4 regions of the Actinoplanes sp. CA-051413 genome follow, and region 1 is predicted to be linked to each of the others. Evidence: riboswitches for the same ligand, from Rfam matches in the RefSeq annotation. Region 1 holds a riboswitch; each other region holds the start of a gene.
The links. Region 1 has a riboswitch for cyclic di-AMP ahead of ACQP2Y_RS07135 (NlpC/P60 family protein). Riboswitches for the same ligand answer to the same signal wherever they lie in the genome.

Region 1 (4,634 bases):
CGACTTCGCCGGCGAACACTCCGACACCGCGGTGGACCGAGAGGTCATCGAGGGCGAGAAGGGCGAGGAAGAGAGCTCGCGCGGCTGGTCCGGCCTGGAGCGTGAGGGCCCGCCCTGACCGCATCACCCAGCACAGCGAACAGCCCCCGGCCGAGCGGCCGGGGGCTTACTCGTTCCAGGGTCAGGCCGCCTGGGCCAGCGCCGGCCGGTCGTTCTCGTCGCTCTGGTGGTCACCCTCCGCGGCCTCCTTGGCCAGGGAGTACGCCATCTGCAGGAAGTCGGACGCCGCCGTGGCGGTGAAGACCGTGGCCGCCAGCCGGGTCAGCCGGGGCGCGAAGACCAGGCCGCTGGTCAGCCCGGTGGCCACCCACACCGCCAGGCAGAACGGGCAGCTGAGCAGCTCACCGACGGAGTGGCGCAGGGAGCTGCCCTGGTCGCGTACCTCTTCGTTGATCTCGCCGCTGCCGCCCGGCTCCGCATAGCGGGTGAACGGCGCGCGCAGCGGGCTGGTGATCGCGTCCTTGGCGATCAGCCGGCTCAGCTTGTGCGTCGCGATGGAGATCAACACGATGTCGGCGGTGGCCGGCCGGTCCGGTACCGGCTTCGCGGTCAGCTTGGCGGCGGCGGCCAGACTGCCGGCGAGCAGTCCGAACGCCCCCATCGTCGCGACATAGCCGTCCAGCGGCCGGTGCTCGTGAGGTGCATAGTCCCGCCGCAGCCGGTTCAGCCGGCCGCGTACCGAGGAGATCATGAAGTCCGGGGTCCTCTCAGAAGTCCTGGGTGAGCCGGCCCGGATCGACCTCACGGCCGGGGTACCGGGACAGGTACGCGTTCTCCAGCTCCTCGGTCCGCCGCAGGTGGTTGGCCAGGGCGGCGTCGGGCCCGTGCCGCAGCGTCTGCAGCCGGGTGCGGTGCAGGCTGGCCAGCTCACGGAACAGATCGTCGTCGGCCAGCCCCGCGGGGTCGATGCCGTTCTCGGAGACGACGGTCTCGTCGCCGGCGGAGTCGAGCCGGGCGTCGGTCATGACGGCGCTCCCTTCCTCGGTCGCTGAAGTACTTGCTGCAACGGTTGCCCGTGCGCCCTGCCGCCAAACCCGCCGGTACGCTGAGGGACATGAAAGGGCTGTGGACCCCCGCGTGGATCGCGCGCCACATCCTGGCGCTCGTGCTCGTGGCCGGCTTCCTGGCCCTGGGCTGGTGGCAGTTCAGCCGGGCCACCGGCGGCAATTCGCTCAGCTGGGGCTACACCTTCGAATGGCCGGTGTTCGCCCTCTTCGTGGTGTTCATCTGGTTCCGCGAGGTCCAGCAGGAGCGCCGCGCGGCCCGCGCCGCCGAGCAGGACGGACCGGCGGAGGCGGAGCCACAACCGGAGGAGCAGCCGCCCGTGCCGCGCCAGGATGCCCCGGTGACCGTGCGCCGCCCGGTCCGCGTGCCGGTGGCGCAGGTGGCGCCGGCCGACGACGACGATCCCGAGCTGGCCGCCTACAACGACTACCTCAGCTGGCTGGCCGCCCACCCCGGAGCCCGGCCGAGCGACTATCCCGGCCGTCGCGCCAGCGCCGGCTGAGTCCAGACCGTCGAGTTCCAGCGAGTTCAAGGACGTGCACTATGCAGGGAGCCCTCACCCGCTACCGGATCATCGCCTGGATCGTCGGCGTGGTCCTGATCGCGCTCGTGCTGGTCGGCATGCCGCTGAAGTACCTGGGTGACAACGACACCGTGGTGGCCGCGATCGGCCCGATCCACGGCTTCCTGTACATGGTCTATCTGGTCGCCGCCTTCGACCTGAGCCGCCGGGCGCACTGGCCGCTGGGCCGGATGCTGCTGGTGATGCTGGCCGGCACGATCCCGTTCTTCTCCTTCTGGGCCGAACGGGTCGTCTCGCACAAGTGGGTCCCGGCCGCCCGCACTTCCCCGCCGGCCATGGCAGAGTAGGAAAGTAACGCTGCGGAACGGATTTGTTGCCCGCCGTTATCGGGATCATTCTCTTATTTGTGATCATTGGCGCAAGTCACTCTTCGGGCTCTTGTGTTAATGCCGCGCGCCGATAAGTTAATGCGGTTGGTCCGGTCCGCAGCCACACCCTCGGTGGCGCCGGCCAACGCCGCCGAATCCTCGCCGGCGGAAACGGACGACCAGATCCCCCACGGTCACCGCCTCCGCCACGACGAACCGGGGAACCAACCGAAGCAGCACCGGGGTGAATCCGCGCGAGCGGTAGGGGCCTTCTTCCCGCCCCGAACCCGTCAGCTAACCCGGTAGGCGGCCCGAGCGGAAGAAAGGCACAAACCGTTGCCACACGCCCGCACGAGGCTCCGTGCGCTGGTGGTTGCCGCCCTGGCGATCGCGATCACCGGCACCACCGCGACCGCCGCACACGCGGAACCGTCGACGAGTGAGCTGACGAAGAAGATCGACAAGGCGTCCGATCAGCTCGAGGACGTCGTCGAGTCGTACAACAAGATGAACATCAGCCTCAAGCAGACCAAGGACCAGGAAAAGAAGCTGGCCGCGTCGCTGGCCCCGGCCAAGGCCGCGCTGGAGGCCGCCGGCACGCAGATGGACGCGATCGCGGCGTCGGCGTACAAGACCGGCAACATCGGCACCATGAACGTCGTGCTCGAGGGCGCGGACAACCTCATGGACAGGATGAGCATCCTCGAGCAGATCTCCCGCAGCCGCGGCCGCGACATCGCGGAGTACCGCGCGACGACGGAGAACTTCGCCGAGCGCCAGGCCGCCCTCAAGGCGACCCAGAAGAAGCAGGAAGCCGAGGCCAAGGCCCTCAACGCGCGCAAGAAGAAGATCGAGGGCGACCTCAAGAAGCTGTACGCGATGCGCACCGCCGCCTACGGCTCTCCCACCGAGAAGTCCAGCAAGTACACCGGCAACATCCCGTCCATCGCGGGCTCCGCCGGTAAGGCTGTCACCTTCGCCTACAACGCCCTCGGCGTCATGTACGACTACGGCGCGGACGGGCCGAACGGTTACGACTGCTCGGGCCTGACCTCCGCCGCCTGGCGGGCCGCCGGCAAGTCGCTGCCGCACAACGCCGCCGCGCAGTACAGCGCGACCACCAGGATCTCGCGGTCCGAGCTCAAGCCGGGCGACCTGGTCTTCTACCGCAGCAACGGACACGTCGGCATCTATGTCGGCGGTGGCCAGATCATCGACGCCTCCCGCGCGGGCCAGCCCGTCAAGAAGCGCACGATCGACATCATGACCCCGAACGGCTACGGCCGGGTCACCTGAGCCGGGTGACCTGAGTCAGCAGGCACGAGAAAAGGCCGGTGTCCCCTCGGGGGTCACCGGCCTTTCGCCGTACTTGGCGGTTGCCTTACGCGGCCTGCAGGCCCTCGGCCCGGGCCAGCTCACGCAGCCGGCCGAGCGCCTGGATCTCCAGCTGGCGGATGCGCTCCCGAGAGAGCGAAAACCGCGACGCCACCTCAGTCAGCGAGTGCTCGCGACCGTCCTCCAGGCCGTACCGGGCGCGCATGATGCCCGCCGACCGGTCGTCGAGGTGGTTCAGCAGTCCCTCGATGCGCTGACGCTCCAGCGCGGTCAGGACGATCTCCTCGGGCGACGGCGCATCGCTGTCGGCGACCAGGTCGCCGAGGTTGGTGTCGCCGTCGTCGCCCACCGGGGTGTCCAGGGACACGGTGTCCTGGGCCCAGCGGGTCAGCTCGGTGACGCGCTCCACCGTCACGCCCAGCGCCGCGGCGACCTGCGCAGGCTCCGGGTCGGCGCCGAGCTCGCGGACGAGCTGGCGGGTGACGTTGCGCATCCGGTTGACGTCCTCGACCAGGTGCACGGGCAGGCGCACGGTGCGCTCCTGCTGGGCGATGGCCCGGCTGATGGCCTGGCGGACCCACCACGTCGCGTAGGTCGAGAACTTGTAGCCACGCTCGTAGTCGAACTTCTCGACGGCGCGCACGAGGCCGGTGTTGCCCTCCTGGATGAGGTCGAGCATCGGCATGCCCGAGCGCACGTAACGGCGGGCGATCGACACGACCAGTCGCAGGTTGGCGCGAATGAAGAGATCCTTCGCCCGCTTGCCCTCGGTGACCAGCCGCTCCAGCTCTTCCCGGCTCACGCCGCGACGGACCTCGCCGGTGTCGAGCAGGTGCTCGGCGTAGAGGCCGGCCTCGATTGCCTTGGAGAGGTCGACCTCCCTGGCAGCATCCAGCAGCGGCGTCCGGGAGATTTCGTGCAGGTAGACTCCGACGAGGTCGCGCTCCTCGGCGACCTGGTCGGTCCTCATCACGGTGTTCTTCTCCACGTTGCCCACGGTCCCCTCATTGCCTTCACTAACCCTGTTACGGGCAATACCTGCGTCCATCAGCCCTCCCCGTAACGTCCGCAGTTCATGCATTGCGGTGCTGACACATACCTGAACAGTTGGCGCCCTGCGCTGATTCCGGCTGGTGAGTCGAAAGTGTCACGAGTGTCTGAGCATCAGCTGAGAGCCGCGTGCATACTTACTGAAGAGGGCTCTCGCAGAGGTATTCGGAGCAGCACCCGCCGGTGGATGCGTGATGAGACGCATACCCTGTGCCCGCTTCATGACACCATCGGCCCCTCTTCGTCACAGCGACGGGCATCACGGATTCCGCTGCGATGCTCATCACTACCCA
Region 2 (4,634 bases), 4.3 Mb from region 1:
GGCCTACGCTGAGCACACCCGTCACCGCCGAAGGTGAGCACACATGGATCTCGCGACCCTCGTCGCCGGCCCGGCCGCCGACGTGTCCGCTCCGGAGCCGCCGTCGTGAGCAGGGTGATCGTGGCGGCGATGGAGGCGGCCACGGTGGCCGCGCGGGCCGCGCGGGTGCTGGTCCGCCCGGTGAGCAGCCTGGCCGAGCTGACCACGCTGGACCGGATGCTGGCCGGCATCTGGCAGGACGACGCGAGCGGCCCGCTGCTGAGCACCGAGCTGCTGCGCGCGCTGGCGAAGTCGGGCAACTACGTGGCCGGTGCCTTCGACGGCGGCACCCTGGTCGGGGCCGCGGTGGCGTTCTTCGCCGCTCCGGGCGAGCGCGAGCTGCACAGCCACATCGCCGGGGTGTCCGCCACCGCGGCCGGACGCAACGTCGGCTTCGCGCTCAAGCAGCACCAGCGGGTCTGGGCCCTGCAGCGCGGCATCAGCACGATCAGCTGGACGTTCGACCCGCTGGTGGCCCGCAACGCCTACTTCAACCTGGCCAAGCTGGGCGCGGTGCCGACGGAGTACCTGGCGAACTTCTACGGCCCGATGCACGACCGGATCAACGGCGACGACGACAGCGACCGGTTGATGGTGCGCTGGGACCTCGCCGCCCCGGCGGTCGTCTCCGCCAGCGCCGGCAAGCCGGTGCGCTGCGTGCGGACGCCGACGGCCACCGTGGCGCTGCGCCGTTCGGGCACCGGTGGGCCGGTGCCGGGCTCGTTCCGGGGGCAGACCGTGGTGGTGGCTGTGCCGGAGGACATCGAGAGTCTGCGCCGCCGGGCTCCGGGTGCGGCCAAGGACTGGCGGGTCGCCGTACGGGAGACGCTGAGCACCCTGCTCGCCGACCGGTTGCGTTTCGCCGGCTTCGACCGTGACGGCTGGTACGTCCTCACCCGCGGCCCCGGGGAGTACGGCCGGTGATATTGACCGTCTTGCCCCGATTCTGGCCAAGATCAAAAGTGGGCAAAAGCTGAGAACAACGTCACGTTAGGCCCCCGGAGGTTGGCTCCGCGGCGGGGAACGTGGTTACCGTCGGCCGGTCCGCTGACGCGGGCCCCGCGGTCGGTAACGCCGAGTCCTGCCGCCGACCGGGCTGGGAACTCAACTCAGGCATGGAGCGGGGGACCCACAGGTTCTCCGGCGCGCTCACCGCGCGCCTCGGGGTGAAGCCGCGGCACCACAGCGGCCGGGCAACCTCAGCCCGAACCCGACAGCTGACCTCGCAGGCGTGGAGGTTCACTCGATGGCACAGATCCACAAGCAGTCCCTGCGCGCCCTCGGCCTGGTCGTGGCCGGTGCCGCGGGCACCGTCGCTCTGCTGGGCCCGGCCTCTCCGGCCGCGGCGCAGTCCAGTGTCAACTGGGACGCGATCGCGCAGTGCGAGTCCGGTGGCAACTGGAGCATCAACACCGGTAACGGCTACTACGGTGGCCTGCAGTTCAGCCGCAGCACGTGGAAGGCGTACGGCGGCGGCAAGTACGCGAGCACCGCCAACAAGGCGAGCCGCGCGGAGCAGATCCGCATCGCCGAGAAGGTGCTCGACGGCCAGGGCATCGGCGCGTGGCCGGTGTGTGGCAAGAAGGCCGGCTCGTCGAAGTCCTACCAGGCGAAGAACACCGGCGGTTCCTCGTCGAGCGGCAAGAAGGCCACGGCGTCGCGTACCACCACGCACAAGAAGTCGGCGGCGACCAAGCGCACGTCGGTCAAGGCCACCGGCCGGCACTACACGGTGAAGTCCGGTGACACGCTCGCCAAGATCGCGGCGGCCCAGCACGTCAAGGGCGGCTGGCGGGCGCTGTACCAGCTCAACCGGGCGCAGCTCGGCGGCAACCCCAACCTGATCTTCCCCGGTCAGCGCCTGTCGCTGTGATGAGCCGGCCCGGCTGCCTTGCCCCCGTGGGGCAGCCGGGCCCCCCCACCGGTGCTCAGGGCTTGCGGCCCACCGCGACGAACTCGGACACGACCTCGGTGATGCCGGGGTGCCGCGGGTCCGGCCGCCAGGCCGTGCAGGTCACGACGCCGGGGTCGAGCAGCTCCAGCCCGTCGAAGAAGCCGCGGATCTCCTCGATGGTGCGGGTCCTGATCGGCGCCGCGCCGCTCTCGTTCCACTGCCGCATCGACGCCTCGACGGCCTCGCCGTTGACCTCCGTGGTCGGATGCGAGATCAACAGGTAGCTGCCGGCGGGCACCGCGGCCATGAACTGCTCGACGACCGACCGGGCCTCGGCGTCGTCCATGACGAAGTTGAGGATGCCGGACAGCACCACGGCGGTGGGTCGCTCGAAGTGCAGTGTGGTGGCGGCGGCCCGGAGGATGGCCTGCGGATCGCGGACGTCGGCCGCGAGGTAGTCGGTGGCCCCCTCGGGGCTGCTCGTCAGCAGCGCGCAGGCGTGCGTCAGGACCAGCGGGTCGTTGTCGACGTAGACGACGCGGGCGTCCGGGGCGACCGCCTGGGCCACCTCGTGGGTGTTGTCGGCGGTGGGCAGCCCGGTGCCGACGTCCAGGAACTGGCGGATCCGGCCCTCGCCGGCCAGGAACCGCACGGCCCGGCCGAGGAACTGCCGGTTGGCCCGGGCCGACAGCACGAGCTCGGGCATCAGCCTGACGGCGTAGTCGGCCGCCTCCCGGTCCGCCGCGAAGTTGTCCTTGCCGCCGAGCAGGTAGTTCCAGACCCGCGCGGAGTGCGGCAGGTCTGCGTTGAGCTGCGCGGGATCCGTCATCGGGCTCGTCCTTCCGCTGCCGGCGGCATCGATCGGTGGCGGGAACCCTACTCCGAGAAGCAGCGGGGTGGGCGCACGGCGGCGCCCACCCCGCTGCCCCGGGTCAGCGGGACCGGAAGGTGATCGCCAGCGGCGTGGCCAGGAACACCGACGAGTACGTGCCCACCACGATCCCCACCAGCAGCGCCACGGCGAAGTCCACCAGCGACGCCCCGCCCAGGGTGGCCAGGGCGGCCAGGATGAACACCGCCCCGAGCCCGGTGTTGACCGTACGCGGGACCGTCTGCAGGCACGCCGTGTTGGCCAGCCGCGCGAACGGCACCCGCAGCCTGGGGCTGATCTTGCGCTGGCCGTGGACCAGTTCCCGGATCCGGTCGAAGACCACCACCGAGTCGTTGACCGAGTAGCCGACCACGGTCAGCACCGCGGCCAGGAACACGCCATCGACGGGTTTGCCGAGCCAGGCGAACACCCCGATGAGGATGACCACGTCGTGGACCATCGCCAGCACCGCCGCCGCACTCCAGCGCCACTGGAACCGCACCGACAGGTACGCGAGCTGCGCGCCGAGAGCGATCGCCACCGCGAGCAGCGCCTTGTCCCGCAGCTCGGCGCCGAGGCTGGGCCCGACCTTGTCGTCCCGTAACTGCTGTATGTCCCCGCCGCCGGCCGTGCCGAGCGAGGCGCGTACGCGTTGCTCGGTGGCGTCGTCGAAGGCGCCCGCCCGCACCGAGACGTTGCCCTGGCCGACCTGGGTGACCACGGCCCGGTCGACGCCCGCGGCTTCCACGGCTGCCCGGGCCGCGTCGGTCGACAGTGGCCGGCTGGTGGCGTACTCGACCATGCGGCCGCCGGTGAACTCGACGCCGAGGTTCAGCCCGCGGGTGGCGACGCCGCCGATGGAGAGCAGCACCGCCGCCGCCGAGACGGCCAGCCACAGTCGCCGGCGGCGCATCAGGTCCGGGCCGCGGGACTCGATCGCCCGGCGGACCCGGCCGGCGTGGGCGATGCCGCTCCACCGTGGGCGCACGACCAGCCACCGCCGGCGCAACAGGGCCTCGGCCGGCAGCCGGGTCAGCACCAGCGCGGTGAACATGGACGCCAGCACGCCGATGCCCAGGGTGACGCCGAAGCCGCGTACCGGGCCGGAGGCGAGCAGGAACAGCAGGGCGGCGGCCACCAGCGTGGTCACGTTGGAGTCGACGATCGCGGACCAGGCCCGGGCGAAGCCGCCGCGGATCGCGCTGCGCAGGGTGGGCCGGCCGGCGTACTCCTCTCTGGCCCGTTCGAAGACGAGCACGTTGGCGTCGACCGCCATCCCGATGGCGAGCACGAACCCGGCCAGGCCGGGCAGGGTCAGGGTGGCGCCGACCGCCAGCAGCGCGGCGTAGGAGATCAACCCGTACGCGACCAGCGCCACCGCCGCCAGCGCACCGACCAGGCGGTACACCGCCACGATGAACGCGATGGTCGCGAGCGCCCCGATGAGCGCCGCCTGCGCCGACGCCTCGATCGCCTGCCGGCCCAGCGTGGGCCCGACCACCTGCTGCTGGATGATGTCCACCGGCACGGGCAGCGCACCCGCCCTGATCAGCAGGGCGAGATCGCGCGCCTCGGCCGCGGTGAACGATCCGGTGATCCGCATGGCCTCCCCGGCGAAGCCGACCTCGCAGGTCGCCTCGGGGCTCACCTCGGGCGAGCTGATCACCTCGTCGTCGAGCAGGATGGCGACCCGGCGGGCCGGGTCGCCCACGGGGGAGCAGGCGGCGTCGGCGGTCAGCTTCCGCCAGTCCCGGGCGCCGTCCCCGGCGAAGTCGACGGCCACCTCCCAGCCACCCGGCGGCTGAACACCGGCCTGCGCGCCGTCGATCT
Region 3 (4,634 bases), 1.0 Mb from region 1:
CCCTGGCCATCACCATGGTCGAGGTCCGCAACACGCTCGCCTCGCTGGCCGTGCTGATGGTCATCGTGGTCGGCTTCGGCGAGCCGATCACCCTGGAGTGGCTGCTCATCGTGCCGATCTTCCTGCTCCAGGCCGTGTTCAACGCCGGCCTGGCCCTGGCCGGGGCCCGGCTGGGCAGCAAGATCCCGGACGTCCGGAACCTCATCCCGTTCGTCATGCGGATGTGGCTCTACCTGTCGGCGGTGCTCTACCCGGTCACCCGCTTCACCGAGCATCTCAGCGGCTGGAAACTGACCCTGGTGGAGGCGAACCCGATGCTGGTGTTCATCGACCTCATGCGGCACGCGCTGATGGAGGACGTGCCGCTCGCGGCGAGTCCCACGGTGATGTGGCTGGAGGCGCTCGCCTGGACGTTCGTGGTGGGTCTCGGGGGTTACGTCTACTTCTGGCGCGGAGAGAAGGGCTACGGCCGTGGCTGACAACATGACCGGCAGCGACCGGCGTGACCCGACGGTCATCGTCGACGACGCCCACGTGGTCTATCGGATCCAGCAGTCGGCGACCCCGGGCACCGGCAGCCCGCTCGCCAGCTTCAAGCGGCTCGTCACCGGCACCAAGCCGGCGACCATGCGCGAGGTGCACGCCATCAAGGGTGTGAGCTTCGTCGCGTACAAGGGTGAGGCCGTCGGCCTGATCGGCACCAACGGCTCGGGCAAGTCCACGCTGCTGCGGGCGATCGCCGGGCTGCTGCCGGTCGAGCGCGGTGCGATCTACGCGGCCGGCCAGCCGTCCCTGCTCGGCGTCAGCGCCGCCCTGATGAACGACCTGCCGGGTGAGCGCAACGTGGTCCTGGGCTGCCTGGCCATGGGCATGTCGCCGGCCGAGGTGAAGAGCAAGACCAAGGACATCATCGACTTCTCCGGCATCAACGAGCGCGGTGACTTCAGCTCGCTGCCGATGCGGACGTACTCGTCCGGCATGGGAGCCCGGCTGCGGTTCGCCATCGCGGCCGCCAAGCAGCACGACGTGCTGCTCATCGACGAGGCGCTGGCCACCGGCGACGCGAAGTTCCGCCGGCGCAGTGAGCAGCGGGTCCGGGATCTGCGCGCGCAGGCCGGCACCGTCTTCCTGGTGAGCCACAGCGAGCAGTCGATCCGCGACACCTGCGAGCGGGCCATCTGGCTGGAGTCGGGCCTGATCCGCGCCGACGGCCCGACCGACGACGTGCTGAAGGAGTACGAGGCCTACGTCAAGCGGTAGGCCCCGCACTCCCCCGGGTCAGCGCATCGACATGTGCACGTGGTTGGTGTGGTCGCTCGACGGGTCGCCGCCGGCACCGGAGTACGACTTCCAGCCGCTGCTAGGCAGCCAGATCCGCCGGTACCAGATGACGTACAGGATGCCGAGCCGGCTCGCGTTGTGGATGAAGTAGTCCGCCAGCCGGTTGCCGTAGTCCTTGCTGGCCCCGGTCGCGTCGCCGCCGAAGCCGCCCTTGTCTGCGGCCCAGTCGCAGGCCCGCCCCTTCGGATGTTCGCCGCTGTTCTGGTGGCGGAAGCAGGCGATGAAGTGGTTGAAGCCGTCCTTCTTCGCCTCCTGCATCGCGTGCAGTGTGCGCGGCGTGATGCAGCCGGTCGTAGTCGGGTCGTTGACGCTGCACGACTCGCTCGGCAGTGAGCCGTCCGAGTTGCGCGGCGCGGGCGCGGCCAGCGAGCTGCTGCCGCCGCCGCTGGAGGAACCGCCGCCGGACGACGACGAGTCGCTCGACCCGCTGGCGGCGTTGGCGGCCTTGAGGGCGCTCTCCGCCTGGTTCTTGCGCTTGGCCATGACGGTGAGCTGGCGCTGCTGCTCGCGGACAGCGGTGTCGATCGCCGTCTTGGCCTGCGCCTGCTGGTCCCGGCTGTCCTTCAGGTCGCGCACCGCGCGGTCCTGCTTGACGGCGATGGTCTCCAGGGTCTGCGCCCGGTCCAGCATGCTGCCGGTGGAGTCGGCGGTGATCATCGCCGTCATCGGCCCGAGCCGCCCGGTGCGGTAAGCCCGCTGGACGATCTCGTCCAGCGCCGCCTGCTTGGGGCCGAGCTGGGTGTCGAGCTCCTTGAGCTTGGCGGTCAGCTCCCGCTGGCGCTTCTTGGAGCGGTCCAGCGCCTCCTGGGCCTCGACGAAGCCCTTGGACGCCGCCTCGAGCTGCTTGATGAGGGACTTCGAACCGCCCTCGCCGTCGTCGCCCGAGTCGCCCGGCGCGGCGAAGGGGCGGGGTGCGGCGGAGGCGGAGGTCGGGGCGGCGAGCGCCAGCCCCGAGGTGGCGACGAGGACCGCGAGCACGGTCGCTAATCGCCGGCGGACAGGGGTGAGCCTCACGAACATTCCTTCCGTCGGCCGCCGACCGAGTTAGCTGACGGGTTCGGGACGGAAGCGATCCCTACCGATCGCGCGGGGGTGCGCGGATCGGATTCACCCCATTACTCAAGTGGTTCCCCGGCTCGCCGTGCGGCGATTAGGCGGCGGTCTGCGCTGAGACCGTGACGAACACTACCCAGCAATGCTAGGAATCGACAGTCGTCACACCGTACGCAATCGATCGTGCACTGATGGTGAGCAATCGACGGAAAGAATGCAACGACTCACATTGATACGTCGTTACGGGCTATGACCTGCGTCATTCCATCGAGCGGTGACGGAAAGTCGTTGCCTGGTAACCGTTTTACCGTTCGCGGCAGCACTGCCACTTCGGCCGTTGTCAGGTAAGCTGGCCGCCGGTCACTGCCAGAAGGCGCTGCCCCCAAGGCGCCGGCAGCCCACCATCTAATCGTCGCAAGATGAGCCGGGGAACCACAGAACTACCGGGGTGAATCCACGAGTCAGTGGTAGGGATCGCTTCCGTCCCGAACCCGTCAGCTAACCCGGCCGGTGGTCACGCGGAAGGATTCTGAATGACGGCAAGACCCCGCCGGTGGCTGATCCTCGCCCTGGCACCGCTCGCCGCGGTCACGATGATGCTCGCGCCCGCATCCCCGGCGAACGCCGATCCGGACGACACCAAGTCGGCCACCGCCGACGACGGCGACGACAACCCGCTGCTGAACGACGTGCTGGACTCCACGGGCCGGCGCTATCTGACAGCCCGGGCGGCAGTCGCCAAGTCGACCAAGACCCAGCTCGGCCTCGCCCTCAAGGTCAAGAACGCCGAGGCGAAGCGCGACCTGCTGCTGCCCGAGGTGGGCGCGGTCGCCGCTCAGCAGTACCGCACCGGCGGCATCTCGACGATGGGCTTCCTGCTCAACACCTCCAGCCCGGACGGCTTCCTCAAGAAGGCGGTCTCCCTGGAGGAGATCAACGCCCTCAACGACGGCAAGCTGCGCGAGCTGGACCAGGCCATCGACGAGGTGACCGCCAACAAGACGCGCCTGGACCAGGAGGTCAAGGCGCAGAAGCAGAACCTCGCGCTGATGGAGAAGCAGAAGGAGTCGGCCGAGAAGGCGCTGGCCCAGGTGGGTGGCACCACGGTGACGGGTGGCTTCGTGCTCGCCAAGTCGCCGAAGGCCGCCCCGGCGCCCCGCAACTCCGACGGTGAGTTCAGCCCGGAGAGCTGCAACGTCGACGACCCGACGACCGGTGGCTGCATCACCGCACGCACCTTCCACATGTACAAGGAAGTGAAGAAGGCGAAGTTCAACCGGTTCGTCGGTTGTCATCGCAACGGCGGCCCGTTCGAGCATCCCAAGGGCCGTGCCTGCGACTGGTCCCTGCAGAAGAGCGGCTTCGCCCGCTGGCACAACCAGGACACCCGCGAGTACGGCAACAACCTGATGGCCTTCCTGGTGCGTAACGCCGACCGGCTCGGCATCCTCTACGTCATCTGGAACAAACAGATCTGGTTCCCGGCCACGGGCTGGAAGTCGTACCACGGTCCCAGTGATCACACGGACCACGTACACGTCTCGATGCTTTAGCGCGGCGAGCGCAGAGAAGCCCCCGTCCTCCGCGAGGAGGACGGGGGCTTCTTCGTTGTTGAATCAGACTCCGGTGTTCCGGCGCACCGGGGCGCGACCGGCCGGCTGGCTGGGCGCGGGGCCCGTCGGCGGCGCCGGCGGGATCGGCAGCACGACCGGCTTCACCTGGGTGATGGTGACCTCCTTGCCGTGGTGCAGCAGGTCCAGACGCGCCGACCCACCGCCGTTGCGCAGCGAGTAGGTGACCTCGTCGGCCGTGACCTCCACCCGCAGCCGCAGGCCGCGCCAGAGCAGCGAGAACTCCAGCGCGTTGATCCGGCTCGGCAGCCGGGGCGCGAAGGAGAGCTGCCCGTTGGAGTCACGCATGCCGCCCAGGCCCGCCACCAGGGCGATCCAGGAACCGGCCAGGGACGCCACGTGCACGCCGTCCCGCGCGTTCTGGTGCAGGTCGTGCAGGTCCATCAGGGCGGCCTCGCCCAGGTAGTCGTGGGCCAGCTCCACGAAGCCCACCTCGGCGGCCATGACGGCCTGGATGCAGGCCGACAGCGACGAGTCCCGCACGGTACGGGCGTCGTAGTACGCGAAGTTGCGGGCCTTCTCCTCGGGGGTGAAGGCATCACCCCGCAGGTACATGGCCATGACCAGGTCGGCCTGCTTGACCACCTGCTTGCGGTACAGGTCGAAGTA
Region 4 (4,634 bases), 630 kb from region 1:
GTGCCCCCCGGACGCCTCCGCCCGTGGTCGTACCGGTCGTCTTGCCGGCCGGCGTGCGCCGGCCCTTGCCAACCTGCTCCGTGGTCCGGCCCCCCGACCGCGGCGCAGTGGTCATGCGCTCGCTCAATGCCCCTCCCCCTCCTGGCGTTCCCCCGGGCGTAACCGCCCTTGTCCCCCGTGCGTTGTAGACAGTCGGGACCGTTCGCGCGCGGTCCCTGCCGTCTGGCCGTGCTGGTCGATCCGTTCCACCGCGCGCAGCTTCACCGAAGCCGCCCGCGGGTTCTCCGCCACCTCCGCCGCGCTGGGCAGCTCCGACCCGCGGGTCAGGAGCCGCACCGAAGGGCCCGTTCCGGGCAGTTCGACCGGCAGGTCGATCGGCCCGGTGCTGCGCGCCCTCGCGGCGAAGGCGCGCTTGACGATCCGGTCCTCCAACGATTGATACGACATCACCACAAGGCGCCCCTTCGGGGCCAAGCTGTCCAATGCCGCGGGAACCGCCGCCTCGACCGCGGCGAGTTCCGCATTTACCTCAATACGTAGCGCCTGAAACGTTCTTTTCGCGGGATTTCCACCCGTTCGCCGCGCGGCGGCCGGGATCGCGTCCCGGACCAGGTCCGCGAGGCGGGACGACGAGACGATCCGGCCCTTCGCCCGCTCCTTGACGATCGCCGAGACGACCCGGGTGGCGAACTTCTCCTCGCCGTACACCCGCAGGATGCGGACGAGCTCGCCGGGCTCGTAGCCGTTGACGACCTCCTCCGCGGTGATCCCGCGCGACTGGTCCATCCGCATGTCCAGCGGCGCGTCCCGGGCGTAGGCGAACCCACGGTCCGGCTCGTCCAGCTGGAGCGACGAGACACCGAGGTCGAACAGGCCACTGTGGAAGTGCCGGTATCCGAGGTCGGCCAGCACCGCCGGCAGCTCGTCGTAGACCGCGTGCACGAAGTGGGTCCGGTCCGCGAACCGCGCCAGCCGCTGCCGGGAGTGCGCGAGCGCCTCGGTGTCCCGGTCGAGTCCGATCAGGACCACGTCCGGGTGCCGTTCCAGCACTGCCTCTGCGTGCCCGCCCAGGCCCAGAGTGAAGTCGACGTGCACCGCGCCCGGCAGCGCGAGCGCGGGGGCGAGCAACTCGAGGCAGCGCTCGAGCAGCACCGGCACGTGTGTGCCGCGAAGCTCGCCCATCCTGACCCCCATTGCCTGCTCTTTCCGCGCTCACCCGGTCCGACCCGCACCGATCCCCGGTGCCGGCACAGCCCGGTCGTCTGTCCGTACCGCCAGATCCCCATCCGCTCGTGCCCGTTGCCATCGGGCGCGCCCGACCGGACACACGCCTGGCACCGGGGAAGAGGCGCCAGGAGCGGGAGCGGCTGGAGATCTCGCAGTACGGCGGCAGCGACGTCCGGGCCGTTTCACTGGCCCACAGGTGCCACGCCTCACAATCCGCCGGGCAGCACCCCCTCCTCGATGTCGGCGAAGTCGTCCTCGCTCGCCGAGAGGTACTGCTCCCAGGACTGCTTGTCCCAGATCTCCACCCGCGTGCTCGCCCCGATCACCACGAGCTCGCGGTTCAGCGCCGCATACTCCCGAAGATGCGCCGGGATGGTGACCCGGCCCTGCTTGTCGGGGATCTCGTCGTGCGCACTGGCGAAGAACACCCGGCTGTAGGCCCGGGCGGCCTTGTGGGTGACCGGCTGTTCGCGCAGCTGGTCGGCGATCCGCTGGAACTCCGGCATCGGGAAGACGTACAGGCAACGCTCCTGCCCCTTGGTGATCACGACACCTCCCGCCAACTCGTCGCGGAACTTCGCCGGAAGGATCAGTCGGCCCTTGTCGTCCAGGCGCGGGGTGTGCGTGCCGAGGAACATCGGCCCAACCCCCCTGCCCCGGGCGCCGCCGCAGAGCCAGCTCTGTGCGGATCACCTGTCGTCTGGGCCGGCAAATCCCCTCGGATTCAGCTCCTCCTCAGGCCCTGCCACTGCGCTCCACTCTACTCCACTTCCCTCCACTCGCAACCAGAATGACGGCTTCCGCGAACCCGATTCGCGGATGTATCCGCACGTCAGAGCCGGTGGGGTGGAAGTGGAGGGCCGGGCGGGCCGCACCATGGTCCACTTTCCGACATGCCGCCCACCCGGGCACGAAAGTCCCCCGAATTCGGGCGTTGGGGAAGGCGCGGCTGCCCTTGGGCACCTCATCGGGGAGGAAAGTGGAGGAGAAAGTGGAGCGGACATGACAGTGGGGCGCGACCCCGTACCGGGTCGCGCCCCACTGAACTGTCGTACTGCTCTTACTGGTGCTGCCGTTGACCGTACCGCTGAGCGGAACTCAGACGAGGCGGCGCACGACGTAGTTCTTGCCGTAGACCTTCTGCTTCTTGACCTTGTCACCCGTGTGCGGGGCGGCCCACATGTACCCGCCGCCGGCGTAGATGCCGACGTGGGTGCCGTAGGAGCCGGAACGGAAGACCAGGAGGTCGCCGGCCTTCTTGCTGCCCTTGCCGACGGCCTTGCCGTACCGCTGCTGCGAGTTGGCCTTGTGCGGCAGCTTCTTACCGGCGGCCTTCTTGTAGACGTACATGGTGTAGCCGGAGCAGTCGAACCGGTTCGGACCGGAAGCACCGAACTTGTACGGCGCGCCCTTGTGCTTGGCCGCCTCGGCCAGCACCTTGGCCGCCTTGTTCTGGGTGACGCGCACGGTGATCTTGGTCTGGCCGCTGCGCACCGCGGTGTAGCCCTTGCCGCCAGAGAAGACGGTGCGGTAGTACAGCGACGAGCCGGGCTTGGTCAGGATCGAGACGCCACCCTTGGCGTCGGTCGACCGGGTGACCCAGGTCTTCCACGCCTTGCCGCCACGGATCTGCAGCCTGACCTTGGCGCCCTTGACGCCCTTGCCGGTCTTCGGGTTGATGAGCTTCGCGGTCACCCGGACCGTCTGACCCTTCTTCACTGCCCTCCTGTTGTAGGAGTTCGTGAGCTTGGGCTTGACGGCTGCCGCCGCGGCCGCCGTGACGGGCGCCGGAGCGGCGGAGGCCGCCGGGGTGCCGATCAGCTGGCTGGCCGCGAGGCTGAGACCCAGGGACAGAGCGATGGGACCGGTGCCAACGGTACGACGACGCCGGTGCGAGGTGCTTTCGTGCACGGTAGAGATATCCCTCCGGCACGCCTGCGAGGTTAGCTGTCGGGTTCGGGCGGGAAGGTTGCCCGGCCACCGATGGTGGCTTCACCCCAAGATCCCCGCGGTACGCCGCAAGTGGCGCGTGCCCCGTGGACCGAATCTGGGTCCCCCGTCCCTGCCCCCGTATGCCTGTGTTGTTGTTCGCGTGCGTGTGGTCGCGCCACCCGGACCGGGGCAGGGCTCGGCGTGGTCCGATGCGGTGCGAGCGGCGAGCGGGCGCTCACCGGCTCACCCTTGCTACCCGATTTCCCGGCGGACTGCAGGGCTCCGCTCGACTACTCTCCGTATTTGGCACGTGGATCGCTGTCCGGTTTGTAACCAGGCCGTGACAAATGCCGGTGCACCTGGTGATGGGATGATCACTTTGGGTCGAAGGTTACGGGTGAAACACAACACATAAAAAGCCCCATCGGGGTCGATCATGGGCCGGACCGAGGTCGGGAGAATGTGACCGTAAACGCCCCCACCGGCGCAAACTCGGCGACAGGCGGCGTAGTGGAGATCATCCGTTCGGCCGAGGGGGCGGCCCGGCGGCGGATACCCCTGGACAGACCCCGGGGCCACTCGACGTAGTGTCCGTTTCCGGTACCCTCGTCGCCGTGACGGACGGGAAGATGCCCCTACGGGCCAAGGTCGCGACCTCCGTGTCGCGAACCGCTGCGGCGCTCTCACGGGCGGCCGGCCGCGGCGACGGCTCGGTGATCGGCGGGTGGATCGGTCTCAAGATCGATCCTGACCTGCTGAAGAACCTCGCCGCCGGCCGCGCGATCGCGCTGGTCTCGGGCACCAACGGCAAGACGACCACGACCCGGTTCACCGCGGCCGCCCTCGGCGTGCTGGGCCCGGTCGCCACCAACTCCTTCGGCGCCAACATGCCCACCGGGCACACCTCGGCCCTGGCCAAGGCCGGTGCCACCCCGTTCGCGGTGCTCGAGGTCGACGAGCACTACCTGGCCCGGGTCATCGACGAGACCACCCCGCGGGTGGTGGCACTGCTCAACCTTTCCCGCGACCAGCTCGACCGGGCCAAGGAAGTCGCCATGATGGCCCAGATGTGGCGGACCGCCCTGGCCGCCCACCCCGACGTGCACGTGGTCGCCAACGCCGACGACCCGATGGTGGTCTGGGCGGCGGTCAACACCGAGCACGTCGTCTGGTTCAGCGCCGGCCAGCGCTGGCACGACGACTCGTTCGTCTGCCCGGAGTGCGGCTCCCCGATCGAACGCGCCAACGGCGACTGGCGCTGCACCGGGTGCCCGCTGCGCCGCCCGCAGGCCCAGTGGACCGTCGAGGACGACGGCGTCATCGACCCCCGCGGCGACTGGCACCTGGTCAAGCTCCAGCTGCCCGGGCACGTCAACCTGGGCAACGCCGCCACCGCGCTGGCCGTGGCCGCCGAGTTCGGCGTCCGCCCGATAGAGGCCGTCCCCCGGCTGGCCGGCGTCTCGTCGGTGGCAGGC

Region 2: another riboswitch for cyclic di-AMP. It lies ahead of ACQP2Y_RS27465 (transglycosylase family protein); the one in region 1 lies ahead of ACQP2Y_RS07135 (NlpC/P60 family protein).
Region 3: another riboswitch for cyclic di-AMP. It lies ahead of ACQP2Y_RS02320 (coiled-coil domain-containing protein); the one in region 1 lies ahead of ACQP2Y_RS07135 (NlpC/P60 family protein).
Region 4: another riboswitch for cyclic di-AMP. It lies ahead of ACQP2Y_RS10180 (C40 family peptidase); the one in region 1 lies ahead of ACQP2Y_RS07135 (NlpC/P60 family protein).

Annotation. Positions count from the first base shown of each region.
Region 1 is NZ_CP192100.1:1,501,442-1,506,075, reverse strand. It holds gene ACQP2Y_RS07160 (hypothetical protein) at 1-118, shown strand, start outside; gene ACQP2Y_RS07155 (DUF1360 domain-containing protein) at 182-751, opposite strand; gene ACQP2Y_RS07150 (DUF6158 family protein) at 768-1,025, opposite strand; gene ACQP2Y_RS07145 (hypothetical protein) at 1,115-1,567, shown strand; gene ACQP2Y_RS07140 (DUF3817 domain-containing protein) at 1,609-1,935, shown strand; cyclic di-AMP (ydaO/yuaA leader) riboswitch at 2,145-2,279, shown strand; gene ACQP2Y_RS07135 (NlpC/P60 family protein) at 2,326-3,252, shown strand; gene ACQP2Y_RS07130 (sigma-70 family RNA polymerase sigma factor) at 3,338-4,339, opposite strand.
Region 2 is NZ_CP192100.1:5,812,358-5,816,991, reverse strand. It holds gene ACQP2Y_RS27470 (GNAT family N-acetyltransferase) at 106-963, shown strand; cyclic di-AMP (ydaO/yuaA leader) riboswitch at 1,137-1,281, shown strand; gene ACQP2Y_RS27465 (transglycosylase family protein) at 1,286-1,912, shown strand; gene ACQP2Y_RS27460 (SAM-dependent methyltransferase) at 1,968-2,762, opposite strand; gene secD (protein translocase subunit SecD) at 2,866-4,634, opposite strand, start outside.
Region 3 is NZ_CP192100.1:484,284-488,917, reverse strand. It holds gene ACQP2Y_RS02330 (ABC transporter permease) at 1-479, shown strand, start outside; gene ACQP2Y_RS02325 (ABC transporter ATP-binding protein) at 484-1,260, shown strand; gene ACQP2Y_RS02320 (coiled-coil domain-containing protein) at 1,279-2,361, opposite strand; cyclic di-AMP (ydaO/yuaA leader) riboswitch at 2,359-2,508, opposite strand; cyclic di-AMP (ydaO/yuaA leader) riboswitch at 2,787-2,922, shown strand; gene ACQP2Y_RS02315 (coiled-coil domain-containing protein) at 2,928-3,947, shown strand; gene ACQP2Y_RS02310 (glycoside hydrolase family 65 protein) at 4,011-4,634, opposite strand, start outside.
Region 4 is NZ_CP192100.1:2,128,575-2,133,208, reverse strand. It holds gene ACQP2Y_RS10195 (FtsB family cell division protein) at 1-115, opposite strand, end outside; gene rsmH (16S rRNA (cytosine(1402)-N(4))-methyltransferase RsmH) at 124-1,182, opposite strand; gene mraZ (division/cell wall cluster transcriptional repressor MraZ) at 1,434-1,865, opposite strand; gene ACQP2Y_RS10180 (C40 family peptidase) at 2,326-3,138, opposite strand; cyclic di-AMP (ydaO/yuaA leader) riboswitch at 3,145-3,265, opposite strand; gene ACQP2Y_RS10175 (MurT ligase domain-containing protein) at 3,789-4,634, shown strand, end outside.